One region of the Lysobacter sp. P5_B9 genome, then DNA from elsewhere that is predicted to be linked to it. Evidence: riboswitches for the same ligand, from Rfam matches in the RefSeq annotation. Region 1 holds a riboswitch; the other holds the start of a gene.

The links. Region 1 has a riboswitch for cyclic di-GMP ahead of ACXJJ9_RS00165 (isopeptide-forming domain-containing fimbrial protein). Riboswitches for the same ligand answer to the same signal wherever they lie in the genome.
Region 2: it holds a riboswitch for cyclic di-GMP, as region 1 does, so the genes downstream of both, ACXJJ9_RS07000 (autotransporter outer membrane beta-barrel domain-containing protein) here and ACXJJ9_RS00165 (isopeptide-forming domain-containing fimbrial protein) in region 1, are expected to answer to the same signal.

The regions. Positions count from the first base shown of each region.
Region 1 covers NZ_JBFULP010000001.1:30,513-35,848, forward strand. The annotation lists gene ACXJJ9_RS00135 (tetratricopeptide repeat protein) at 1-104, shown strand, start outside; gene ACXJJ9_RS00140 (hypothetical protein) at 104-460, shown strand; gene ACXJJ9_RS00145 (MotA/TolQ/ExbB proton channel family protein) at 523-1,206, shown strand; gene ACXJJ9_RS00150 (ExbD/TolR family protein) at 1,232-1,738, shown strand; gene ACXJJ9_RS00155 (ExbD/TolR family protein) at 1,735-2,241, shown strand; gene ACXJJ9_RS00160 (AgmX/PglI C-terminal domain-containing protein) at 2,252-3,646, shown strand; cyclic di-GMP riboswitch class I at 3,688-3,779, shown strand; gene ACXJJ9_RS00165 (isopeptide-forming domain-containing fimbrial protein) at 3,853-5,336, shown strand, end outside.
Region 2 covers NZ_JBFULP010000002.1:404,550-409,885, forward strand. The annotation lists gene ACXJJ9_RS06980 (SLC13 family permease) at 1-570, opposite strand, end outside; gene trmB (tRNA (guanosine(46)-N7)-methyltransferase TrmB) at 702-1,445, opposite strand; gene ACXJJ9_RS06990 (thiazole synthase) at 1,445-2,251, opposite strand; cyclic di-GMP riboswitch class I at 2,501-2,588, shown strand; gene thiS (sulfur carrier protein ThiS) at 2,680-2,880, opposite strand; gene ACXJJ9_RS07000 (autotransporter outer membrane beta-barrel domain-containing protein) at 3,047-4,885, shown strand; tRNA gene ACXJJ9_RS07005 (tRNA-Gly) at 5,005-5,078, shown strand; gene ACXJJ9_RS07010 (ATP-dependent zinc protease family protein) at 5,178-5,336, shown strand, end outside.

The sequences.
Region 1 (5,336 bases):
CATTGGAGAACTACCTCATCTACCAGCAGGTCGTGCCTGGCGACAAACAGGTAGCGGGCTGGATCGCCAACGCCCGGTCGCGGGTCGAAAAGGGAGCGAAGTGATGCTGCTCAAAACCCTGTGCGTGTGTTTGTTGCTGGCACCCGTGGCGGCGTTTTCCGCCGGGCCGGCGCCGCGGGATGCGAAGGCCGAAGCCAAACCCGCCAAGCCCGCCAAATCCGGCGCGACGAAACAGGCGGGCAAGGCGAGCGACAGCATGGTGCTCTCCGGCATGTCCATCGTCGGCAACGACGAGGCGCCGAAGGAACTCGTCATCGTGCCGTGGAAGAGCTCGCAGCTGGGCGATGCGCCGGGAATTTCGCGGCTTCTCGACGATGCCACGCAACCCGTCGACAAAGACGTATTCATGCGCGAGCTCGCGTATTACGGGCTCAAGTCTGCCGAACCGCACGACAAGTGAGCTAGCGCTTCAACAACTTTTTCTCCACCGATCTTCAACGAATTTCCAGTGAGGGCAGTGCCATGGGTTTGATTCATTCAGTAGCGCAGTTCTTCGAGGCCGGCGGCAAGATGATGTTGCCGATCATGCTCGTCGGCCTGGTGGGCCTGGCGATCGCCATCGAACGCTTTGTCACCATCGCCCGGGCGCAGGCACAGACCAAGCGCATGTGGGCGCAGGTCGAGCCGTCGCTCGGCGAAGGCGACTTCGACAAGGCCCGCAAGATCGTCGATGAGGACAAGGACAACACTGCGCTTGGGCGCCTGCTCGGCGCCGGCCTGGCCATGCAGGGCGCGGTGCGCCGCCGCGACGATGTCGAGAAGGCGATGCAGGAAGGCATCATGGAAATCGTGCCGCGCCTCGAAAAGCGCACGCACTACCTGGGCACCTTTGCGAACCTCGCGACCCTGGTCGGCCTGCTCGGCACTGTCTCCGGCCTCATCAGCGCGTTCAGCGCGGTGGCGATGGCCAACCCGGCGGAGAAGGCCAACATGTTGTCGGCCAGCATCTCCGAGGCGATGAACTGCACGGCGTTCGGTCTCGGCACCGCGGTGCCGCTGCTGTTCCTGCATGCGTTCCTGACGTCACGGACCCAGCACCTGGTCGAGAGCCTGGAAATGGCCGCGATCAAGTACCTGAACGTCCTGACGCTGCGCACGAATCGCATCGCGCAGCAGGCCTCCGTCCAGAACATCCGGGCCGCCTGAGGACAGGGACAGGAGAGACGACGCCATGGCCCTGATGCCCCGCCGCAAGCCACCGGCCAAACCGGTCGAGCTGATGCTCGTGCCGATGATCGACATCTTCACCGTGATGGTCACGTTCCTGCTGATGACGGCGGTGTTCTCGCGCATTTCGATCATCCAGCTCGACCTGCCGAGTGCGTCCGCCGGCGCGCCCACCGAACCGGCCTTCCGCCTCGAAGTGATGGTGCGCAAGGAAGGGCTGGAGCTGACCAACGGTCGCGACACGATCGCCGTATTGCCTGTTGAGAACGGGGCTTATCCGCTCGAGAAGTTGTCGCTCCTCGCCGCCGATCTCAAGGGCCAGCACGTGGAAGTCGACACGGCTTCGGTGCTGATGGCCCCGGACGTGGCTTACGACCATCTGGTGCAGGTGATGGACGCGGTCCGCAGCACGGACCTGGCAACCGCCAACAGCCATGGCTTCACCGGCACGCCCGATGAGCGCGGCCGCATTTCAATGTTCCCGAAGGTCGCCGTGGGAGACGCACCATGAGGATGTCGCTGAACCCGTTTCGTGGCGCACGCAGGAAGCACGAGGATGTCGAGCTCAACCTGATCCCCATGATCGACATCATGTCGGTGATGGTGGCGTTCCTGCTGATCTATTCGACCGAAGTAGAGGTGGTCCAGAACGCCAAGGGCGTGGAGGTCCCGATCTCCACCGCCGAAGCCAAGCCCGCCGAGACCGTGGTAGTGACGATCACCCAGGACATGCTGCTCGTGCAGGGGGAAGTGATCGCCACGATGGACCAGATCCGCGATCCGAAGGCCGCGCTGATCGAGCCGCTGCGCGAGTATCTGTCGCGTCCATTGACCGCCGGGGGCGGCGCCGCGCAACAGGCCGCGCTCGCCCACCGCGAAATCACCGTGCTGGCCGACAAGAGCCTTCCCTACGAGGTGATCCGCAAGGTGATGACGACCTGCACGGCGGCCGCCTACGACAAGTTGTCGCTCGCCGTGCTCGAGAAGGGCGGCAGCGCCCCGGCCGGCGGTTGAGTCAGCACAAGTGACCGATACCAAGACCATGGAACTCGAAACCATCCGGGATGTCGCGGCCCAGAACCCGCTCGACGAGCGGATCGCGCACGCACGTGCGCGACTCGCCGAACTTGCGTGCGACCTCGCCGCCGTCGATGACGAGCTCGAATCGTTCGCTGGGGTGCGCTTCCAGCATCAGGTGCTGGAGAAGGCGTGCCACGCACTGGAGGAACTGGACCAGGCGGGCGCTGCGGCGCTGTTCTGGGAAGGGCTCTCCGAGCAGGGAGAATGGCCCGGGCACATCGCGCGTGCGCGTCGCCGAACCGAGTCCGTGCGCGCTCGCATCGCCGATATCGATGCGCGTCGCTGCGGCCTGGTGGAGCGGATCGGCGAGGAGAACGAGCAGCTCTTCCTGCTCGAGGACGAAGCCTTCGAGCATCAGGAGGAGCTCGAACGCCTGCGCAACGAGTGGATCGTCGAGCGCGAGCTCCAGACGGAGCGTGCGCGTCCGCACCTCATGCTGTGGACGCGTGGCGAGGAGGACCGGCGTTCGCGCAAGGGGTTGGCCATCGCACTGTGCGTCTGGCTGGTGATTGCGATCGTGTTCCCCTTCATCCACGTTCCGCAGAAGATCGTCCCCGCGGCCGAGAAGTTGCCGGAACGCGTGGTCACCGTGATCCCCGAGACCAAGAAGCTGGAGGAGGCCCCGCCGCCGCCGCCGGAACTCACCAAGCCGGTGGTGAAAAAGGTCGAGCCCAAGCCGACGAGGCCGACCGCGAAGGTCGAACCGCAGCCCGTTCCGAAGCAGCCGCAGGCGTCGAAGCCGCAGGGCATCCTGGCGTTCAAGGACAGCCTGGCAGCGGTGGACGACCTGCCTGCCGTGGCCGAGCTCGGCAAGTCCGCGAAGCTCAGTGCCGACACCGGCGCGGCGCGTCCGGAACGCGCCATGTTGGCCAGCAATGCACCGGGGAGCAGCGGTGGCATCAACCTGTCCTCGCAGAGCCGCAGCTTCGGCAGTGGTGGTGGCGAACGCGGAGCCATCAAGGGCACTGCGCTGACCAGGGCCTCGAGTGGAATCAACGCGATCGCGTCCGCGGACAGCAACAAGTCGGTCGGTGCCAGCGGCAAGGGCGGACGCTCCGGCGAGGAGATCCAGATCGTCTTCGACCGCTACAAGGCTGCGCTGTACCGGCTGTACCAGCGCGAGCTTCGTCGTGATTCGACGTTGCAGGGCAAGGTCATCCTGCGCCTGACCATCCAGCCGGGCGGCAGTGTGTCGATGGTGCAGGTGCAGTCGTCGGAAATGGATGCGCCGGACCTGACCTCCGGCATCGTGGAGCGCGTCAAGGGCTTCAACTTCGGCGCGAAGGACGTGCCTGCAGTAACGATCGTGTACCCGATGAATTTCCTGCCGTCTGGCTGAGACGACGCGTCGCAGCGCGCGTTTCGAAGCAAAAAAACGCAATACGACAAAGGCAAAACCACCGAAAGGTGGCGACGCAAAGTCACCGGCCTGTCGGGCGCGCAAAGCGCCCCATGGCAGCGGGACCGCCGGAACCTGCGCCCGGAGCGCAGGCATTCCCTTGGTCCGTCGGTGGCTTGCGTCGCACGCGAACGGAGTGAGGGTGTATGAGTCTGGGGATCGCACGCAACGCAGGAGCAGGCAAGCGCTGGATCCACATCCAGCTCTGCGCCTTGTTGATACTGCTCGGTACGACGTTTGGCGCGTATGCGGCGGACTGCGTTGCCGATTACGGCGGCGTGATCGACGGCAACGTGGTCAATCCGGCCCCCAGCCAGTTGACCATCGACGGCAACTGCGTCATCCGGAATTTCCAGCAGCCGAATCCGCTCGATACCAACATCAGCTTCTACACCTCGCCCGGCCAGACCGATCAGCGCTGGCTGGTGGTGTTTGACAACGTCGACTTCACCATGGGCAACATCGCGTGCGACGCGGTGCACCAGCATCACATCTGGTTCGTCAACGGCTCGCTGGAGAACGTCAGGCCGAACTGTCAGAACTTCCTGGTCCCAGTCGAGTCGATCAATAAGTCCGCCCCGTCGTACGCGGCCGTGGGCGTGCCGTTCACCTACCGGCTACTGATTCCCGTCCTGATCGATCCGTCCACCGGCACGGTGGTGCTCAACGGTGCGTCGCAGAACGATCTGCACGGCATCACGCTGTACGACAACATCGGTTTCGATCCGGCCACCGTGTATCTCAACGGACTGGACGACGGCGATCCGAGCACGCCGCCAGTGCAGCTGCCCACCGTGATTCCCGGCACGGGCGTCGACATGAGCCTGGTCGGTACGCCCAGCGTGCGCTGGTGCACGGACCTGTCCTGCGCGACGCTGGGCGCGCCCATCAATCCGAACATCGTCGCCAACGCGAATGGCCTGATCGAATTCCATTTCCCGCCGGGCTTCATCCTGCCCAAGGGTGGGCGCCTGGCGATCGACATCACCACCGTGCTCAACGACAACCCGACGGTGAATGTCCTCGGGAAGTCCTTCGTCAACACGGCGATCTGGCAGTTCGGTCGTCTCATCGACAGCACGTTCTATACCCCGCTGCCCGGCGAGAACGGCATCTCCAATCCGACGCAGATCGCCGGGCCGAACCTGGTCGTCAACAAGAGCGGTAGCGTGGTGCTCGGTAGTGGCGGACTGAACCTCGGCCAGTGGGGCGACTTCACCGTCGACGCTGTGAACACGGGCCAGTTCGACGCATGGAATGTCACGCTGCTCGACCGCCTGCCCGACGGCCCGAACGGCGGCATGTGCGACATGACGCCGCAGATCACCGGTGTCCTGCTCGGCGGCACGGCGTTGACCGAAGGCGTGCATTACACGCGGTCCTATACCGCCGCGCCCACCTGCGAGCTGAGCCTGAAGTTTCTCGACGCTGCGGGACCCATCGCGCCCGGTCAGCACCTGGTGGTGCAGTACCGTACCAAGCTGGACGCCAACAGCCAGAACGGCGTCACCCTCACCAACGTCGCCGGTGCGACGAGCTGGTTCAACGACCGCAGCAGCAATCCCGCGCGCGTCGAAGTGACCCGCACGCTCACCAACGGCACGGTCGGCATCGACGACCATGAGGACGC
Region 2 (5,336 bases), on a different contig from region 1:
CATCTTCAACGGCTCGATGGTCGCCGCGCCCGAAGGCAGGTTGGCATTGGCGGCGACCAGCAGGTCGTTGAGCAGCATCAGCGGCGAGTTGCCGACCATCGTCAGCGCGCCGCCCATGACGATGGCCGCGGCGATCGGCAGCAGCAGGCGCGGCAGCGACACGCCCGTGCGCGAGGACAGGCGTGAGGCGACGGGCATGTACAGCGCCATCACCGACGGGTTCTGCATGAAGGACGAATTCAGGCCGGCGACGGCCGTCGTGAACAGCAGCAGGCGCTGCTCGATGCCGTTGGCACGCCGCAGCAGCCAGGCGGCCAGGCGGTTCAACGCGCCGGTCCGATCCAGGCCGGCACCGAGGATCATCGTCGCGACGATGCTGATGACGGCATTACCAGAGAAGCCGTTGAACAGCAGTTCGGGTTCGACCAGGCCGGACAGGCCGAGCAGCACCAGCACGACCAGCGCGACCACGTCCGCGCGGATCCGTTCGAACAGGAACATCACCATCGTGAACCCCACCAGCCCGAGTACGAGCTTCATGTCGGTGGTGAGCGGGAGGGCGGTGTCCATTCGTCAGGGCTGGTCGCTTGAGACTTCTCGTTCGTGAGCGGAGTTTCGATCCGCCGCATTGCTTGGTAGTCGAAGGCCGCCGGTGCCGTGCTGCGTCCGTTTGGGGAAAGCAGTGGCCAGGCGCCGCCGGTCTACGGCTTGTCGTACAGCAGGGGCTTGTCGTACAGCAGGTCCCACACCCCGTGGCCGAGCTTCTGGCCGCGGGTTTCGAAATGCGTCTGCGGCCGCCACTCCGGTCGCGGCACGCAGCCGCGCTCCCCAGCGCGATTGACGATGCCCGGTGTTGCATCGAGCACGTCCCACATCTGCTCGGCATAGTCGTGCCAATCGGTGGCGAGGTGCAAGCGGCCCCCGGGGGCGATTTTGCTGACGATCAGCTTCGCGAAATCGGGCTGCACCAGGCGCCGCTTGTTGTGGCGCTTCTTGTGCCATGGATCCGGGAAGTAGATGCGGACCTCATCGAGCGAGGCATCGGCGATCTCATGGGTCAGCACTTCGACCGCGTCGTGGTGGTACAGGCGGACGTGGTCGCTGCCGTCCTCCGCGAGCGCGTTGAGCAGGCGGCCCACGCCGGGCGCATGCACTTCGATGCCGATGTAGTTGCGGTCCGGGTCGTGCCGGGCGGCGTAGCGCAGGGCCTCGCCATTGCCGAAGCCGATCTCGACCACGCGTTTCGCGCTGCGGCCGAACGCCGTGTCGAAATCGCGTGGCATGCCCGCATAGTCCAGGCCGAAACGCGGCCACAATTCGTCGAACGCGCGTTGCTGCGCCGGCGTGAAGCGTCCCTGCCGCAGCACGAAGCTGCGGACCTTGCGATGGCCTTCCTCGATGGTGAAGGGCTTGGGCGGGGCCTTGCGGGCGTCCTGCTCAGACATCAGTCGATCAGCCCGTCCACCGGCGACGATGCGCTCGCGTAGCGCTTGCGCGGGATACGCCCGGCCTTGAACGCCGCGCGTCCGGCTTCGACGGCGAGCCGCATCGCATGCGCCATCAGCACCGGATCCCTGGCGCCGGCGATGGCAGTGTTCATCAGCACGCCGTCGCAGCCGAGTTCCATCGCGATCGACGCGTCCGACGCCGTACCCACGCCGGCGTCGACGATGATCGGCACCTTCGCGTTTTCGATGATCTCGATGAGGTTGTAGCGGTTCTGCACGCCCAGGCCCGAACCGATCGGTGCGGCCAGCGGCATCACCGCGACGCAGCCGATCTCCTCCAGGCGCCGGCACAGGATCGGATCGTCGCTGGTGTAGACCATGACGTCGAAGCCGTCCTTCACCAGCGTTTCGGCGGCGGCCAGCGTCTGCACCACGTCGGGATACAGCGTCTTCTGGTCGCCCAGCACCTCGAGCTTCACCAGGGTGTGGCCATCGAGCAGTTCGCGGGCGAGGCGGCAGGTACGCACCGCGTCGTCGGCGGTGTAGCAGCCGGCGGTGTTGGGCAGGATGGTGAAGCGGTCCGGCGGCAGCACGTCGAGCAGGTTGGGCTCGCCGGGGTTCTGGCCGATGTTGGTCCGGCGGATGGCCACGGTGATGATCTGCGCGCCGGCGGCATCGCTGGCGCGGCGGGTCTCGTCGAGGTCCTTGAACTTGCCCGTGCCGGTGAGTAGCCGGGAGGAGTAAGCCTTGCCGGCGATGACCAGTGGGTCCGCGGGCGGAGTGAACAGGGCGGGAAGCGTCATCCCGGGATTTTAGCAGCGGTGCTTTAGCAGCGGCGCTGGTGATGCCGCTGCGCCGACCGAGCGCACCGGGCGCTCCGCTCCGCCTACCGTTCGTCGATTGGAGCAGGGATTGGCAGCGGGAGTGGCCGTTCCGACTGCGCGGACGCGTTGGGTTCATGCAGCAGGATGCATCGGGCCCGGCACGGCGAGCGTTCCCCTGCGTCTCCCCCCGGCGAAGAAGTCCCTGCTACGCGCGGTTTACACCGTCGGTATGTACAAGAGCACACCCGGTGCGAGCCGGGGCCGCAAAGCCGAGGATCCGGGCGACTCCCTCCGCCCCGATGGCCGGGTTCCCACTACCGCGGTGTTCACCGCGCGTCTCCACTGACCCGACTGGTTCTCTCCCCAGCCGGGTTTTCTTTTTCCGGGGTGCGCTACAGCGACCCGGTTCAGCCGCCGCCCAGGGCGTGCACGATCTCAATGCGGTCGCCCTCGCGCAGCGCGCATTCGCCGTGGCGGCTGCGCGGCACGATCTCGCCGTTTACCTCGACCGCGACACGGCGCTCACCGAGTCCTTCGGCCTGCAGCAGCTCGAGCACGGTAATGGGATTGGCGAGGGCGCGTTGCTCGCCGTTCAAAACGATGTCCATGCGGGCATTGTCGCGGCACTCGCGGGCCGGGGCCAGTGTTGTGCGCCATGCCGCAGTGCCCCTTGTGGAGCGCGTCACGGCATGGTTCGATGCGTGCGCCATGCGTGGGCGTATTGCGCCCCGCCAGAAGCCAACCATAAGAAAGTCCACTCTGGGGAGAGAACCGATGAAGAAGCCCGTCCGCCGATTGCTTGCCGCCGCCCTGGCGCTGGCCGCTGCTCCAGCGTTTGCAGGAACCTTTTCCAATACGATCTTTTTCGGCGACAGCCTGACCGACTCGGGTTTCTACCGGAACTTCCTCATCCAGCCGTCGCCGCTGGCGCCGCCCAATCCGTCCAACGCCCTGGTCGGCCGCTTCACCACCAATCCTGGCCTGGTGTGGTCCGAGTACCTTGCCAATTTCTACGGCACCAACGCGGCGCCGGCATGGTCGCTGACCAACACCGGCACGCGCATTCCGGGCACCGGCAGCAATTACGCCGCTGGCGGCGCCACCGTCGTGCCGGGTCCGGGTTTTCCGCCCACCCCGCCGACAAGCTTCGCCCCCTCACTGACCACCCAGGTCAATGCCTACCTCGCCGGCGGTGCGGCTGACCCGAATGCGCTGTACACGGTCTGGGGCGGCGCCAACGATCTGTTCTTCACCCTCAACGGCGCCACCACGCCCGCGCAGTTCCTTGGTTCGGCGGCGGCACAGGTCGGGCTGGTCGGTGCCTTGGAGAACGCCGGCGCGCGCTACGTCCTCGTGCCGACCATGCCCGACGTCGGCCTGACGCCATTCGGCCTGTCGCAGGGTGCGGCTGGCTCGGCCGGCATCACCGCACTGGTGAACGGCTACAACCAGACCCTGTTCGGTGGCCTCGCCCAGCAGAACCTGCGCGTGATTCCGCTGGATACCTACCACCTGCTGCACGAAATCAGTGCCGATCCCGGCGCCTACGGTTTCAACAGCGCGACCATCCCGGCCTGCGCCGGCACCTCGCTGACCTGCGTGAGCACCGGCAGCGGCCGTGCCTTCGCCGACGGCGTGCATCCCAGCACCGAAGCCCACCAGATCATCGCGCAGTACGCAGTCTCGATCCTCGAGGCCCCGCGCCAGATGGCGCTGCTGCCGAATTCGGCGTCGATGGTGGGCCGCTCGCGCGCCGAGCGCGTCGCCGCGCACACCGGCAAGCCGGCCGCGGACGGCATGAAGTGGTGGAGCGACCTGCGCGGCGACTTCCAGCGCTATGACGACGGCGACATCTACGACGGCGCCGGCCCGACGCTGAGCTTCGGCGTCGACTGGAGCAGCGGCGACCTCGTCTACGGCGCCTTCGCCGGCTACGGCCGCCAGTCCGAGGACTTCGGCCACAGCGGCGGCAGCTTCGACCAGACCGACATGAGCCTGGGCGGCTTCATCGGCTGGTACGCCGACAACGGCGCCTGGGTGAATGGCCAGCTGAGCTGGAGCCAGGTCGACTTCGACATCGATCGCAAGATCGCGCTGGGCCAGGCCGTGCGCAAGCACAGCAGCTCGGCCGACGGCGACAACCTCACCGCCGGCATCAGCGCGGGCTGGGACTTCGGCAATGGCGCGCTGCGCCATGGTCCGGTGCTGAGCCTGCTGGCGCAGCGCATCAAGATCGACGGGTTCAAGGAGGACCACGCCGACCAGTCCACCTCGCTCGCCTATCCGGACCAGAATTTCGATTCGCTGATCGGCAGCGTCGGCTGGCAGGCGAGCTATGCCATCAGCGAGCAATTCCAGCCGTATGCGCGCCTCACCGTGGACCGCGAGTTCGAGGATGCGGACGAGGAAGCCCAGGCACAGGTGCAGTCGATGCCTGATACCGCGCCGTACGCCGTGCCCGGCGTGCAGTTCGACCAGGACTACGGCACGCTGACCTTCGGTGCGCGCACCAAGGTCTTCGGGTTGGAAGCCAATATCGGTACCAGCCTGACCGTGGGCCAGAGCAACGCCGACCATGCGACGGTGTTCGCTACGGTCGGCGCGGATTTCTGACGCACATCGATCGATGAACCAGGCGAAGGGCCCCTCGGGGCCCTTTGCTTTTGCGCCCGGGCGGCCAGCCATGCCGCGTTGCCAAGCGCGTAACCCGGGGCATAGACTGCCGTCCGTCAGCGGGTGTAGTTCAATGGTAGAACTTCGGCTTCCCAAGCCGATAGCGTGGGTTCGATTCCCATCACCCGCTCCAGTTCGATGCTCGTGGAGCGTTGCAAGCCGCGGCAACAAAACCGTAACGGCAGTCGCGTCAAAGTGACTGCCGTTTTTCTTTTTTCCGCAGGTGTATGGCATGGCACGACAGATTCCTCGCGAGCGCATCATGCTCGGCTGGCGCGAGTGGGCCAGCTTGCCGCGGCTGGGCTTGCCGGCCGTGCGATGCAAGATCGACAGCGGCGCGCGCAGCTCGTCGCTGCATGTCGACCGCTATTGGCGGTTCAGCGAACGCGGT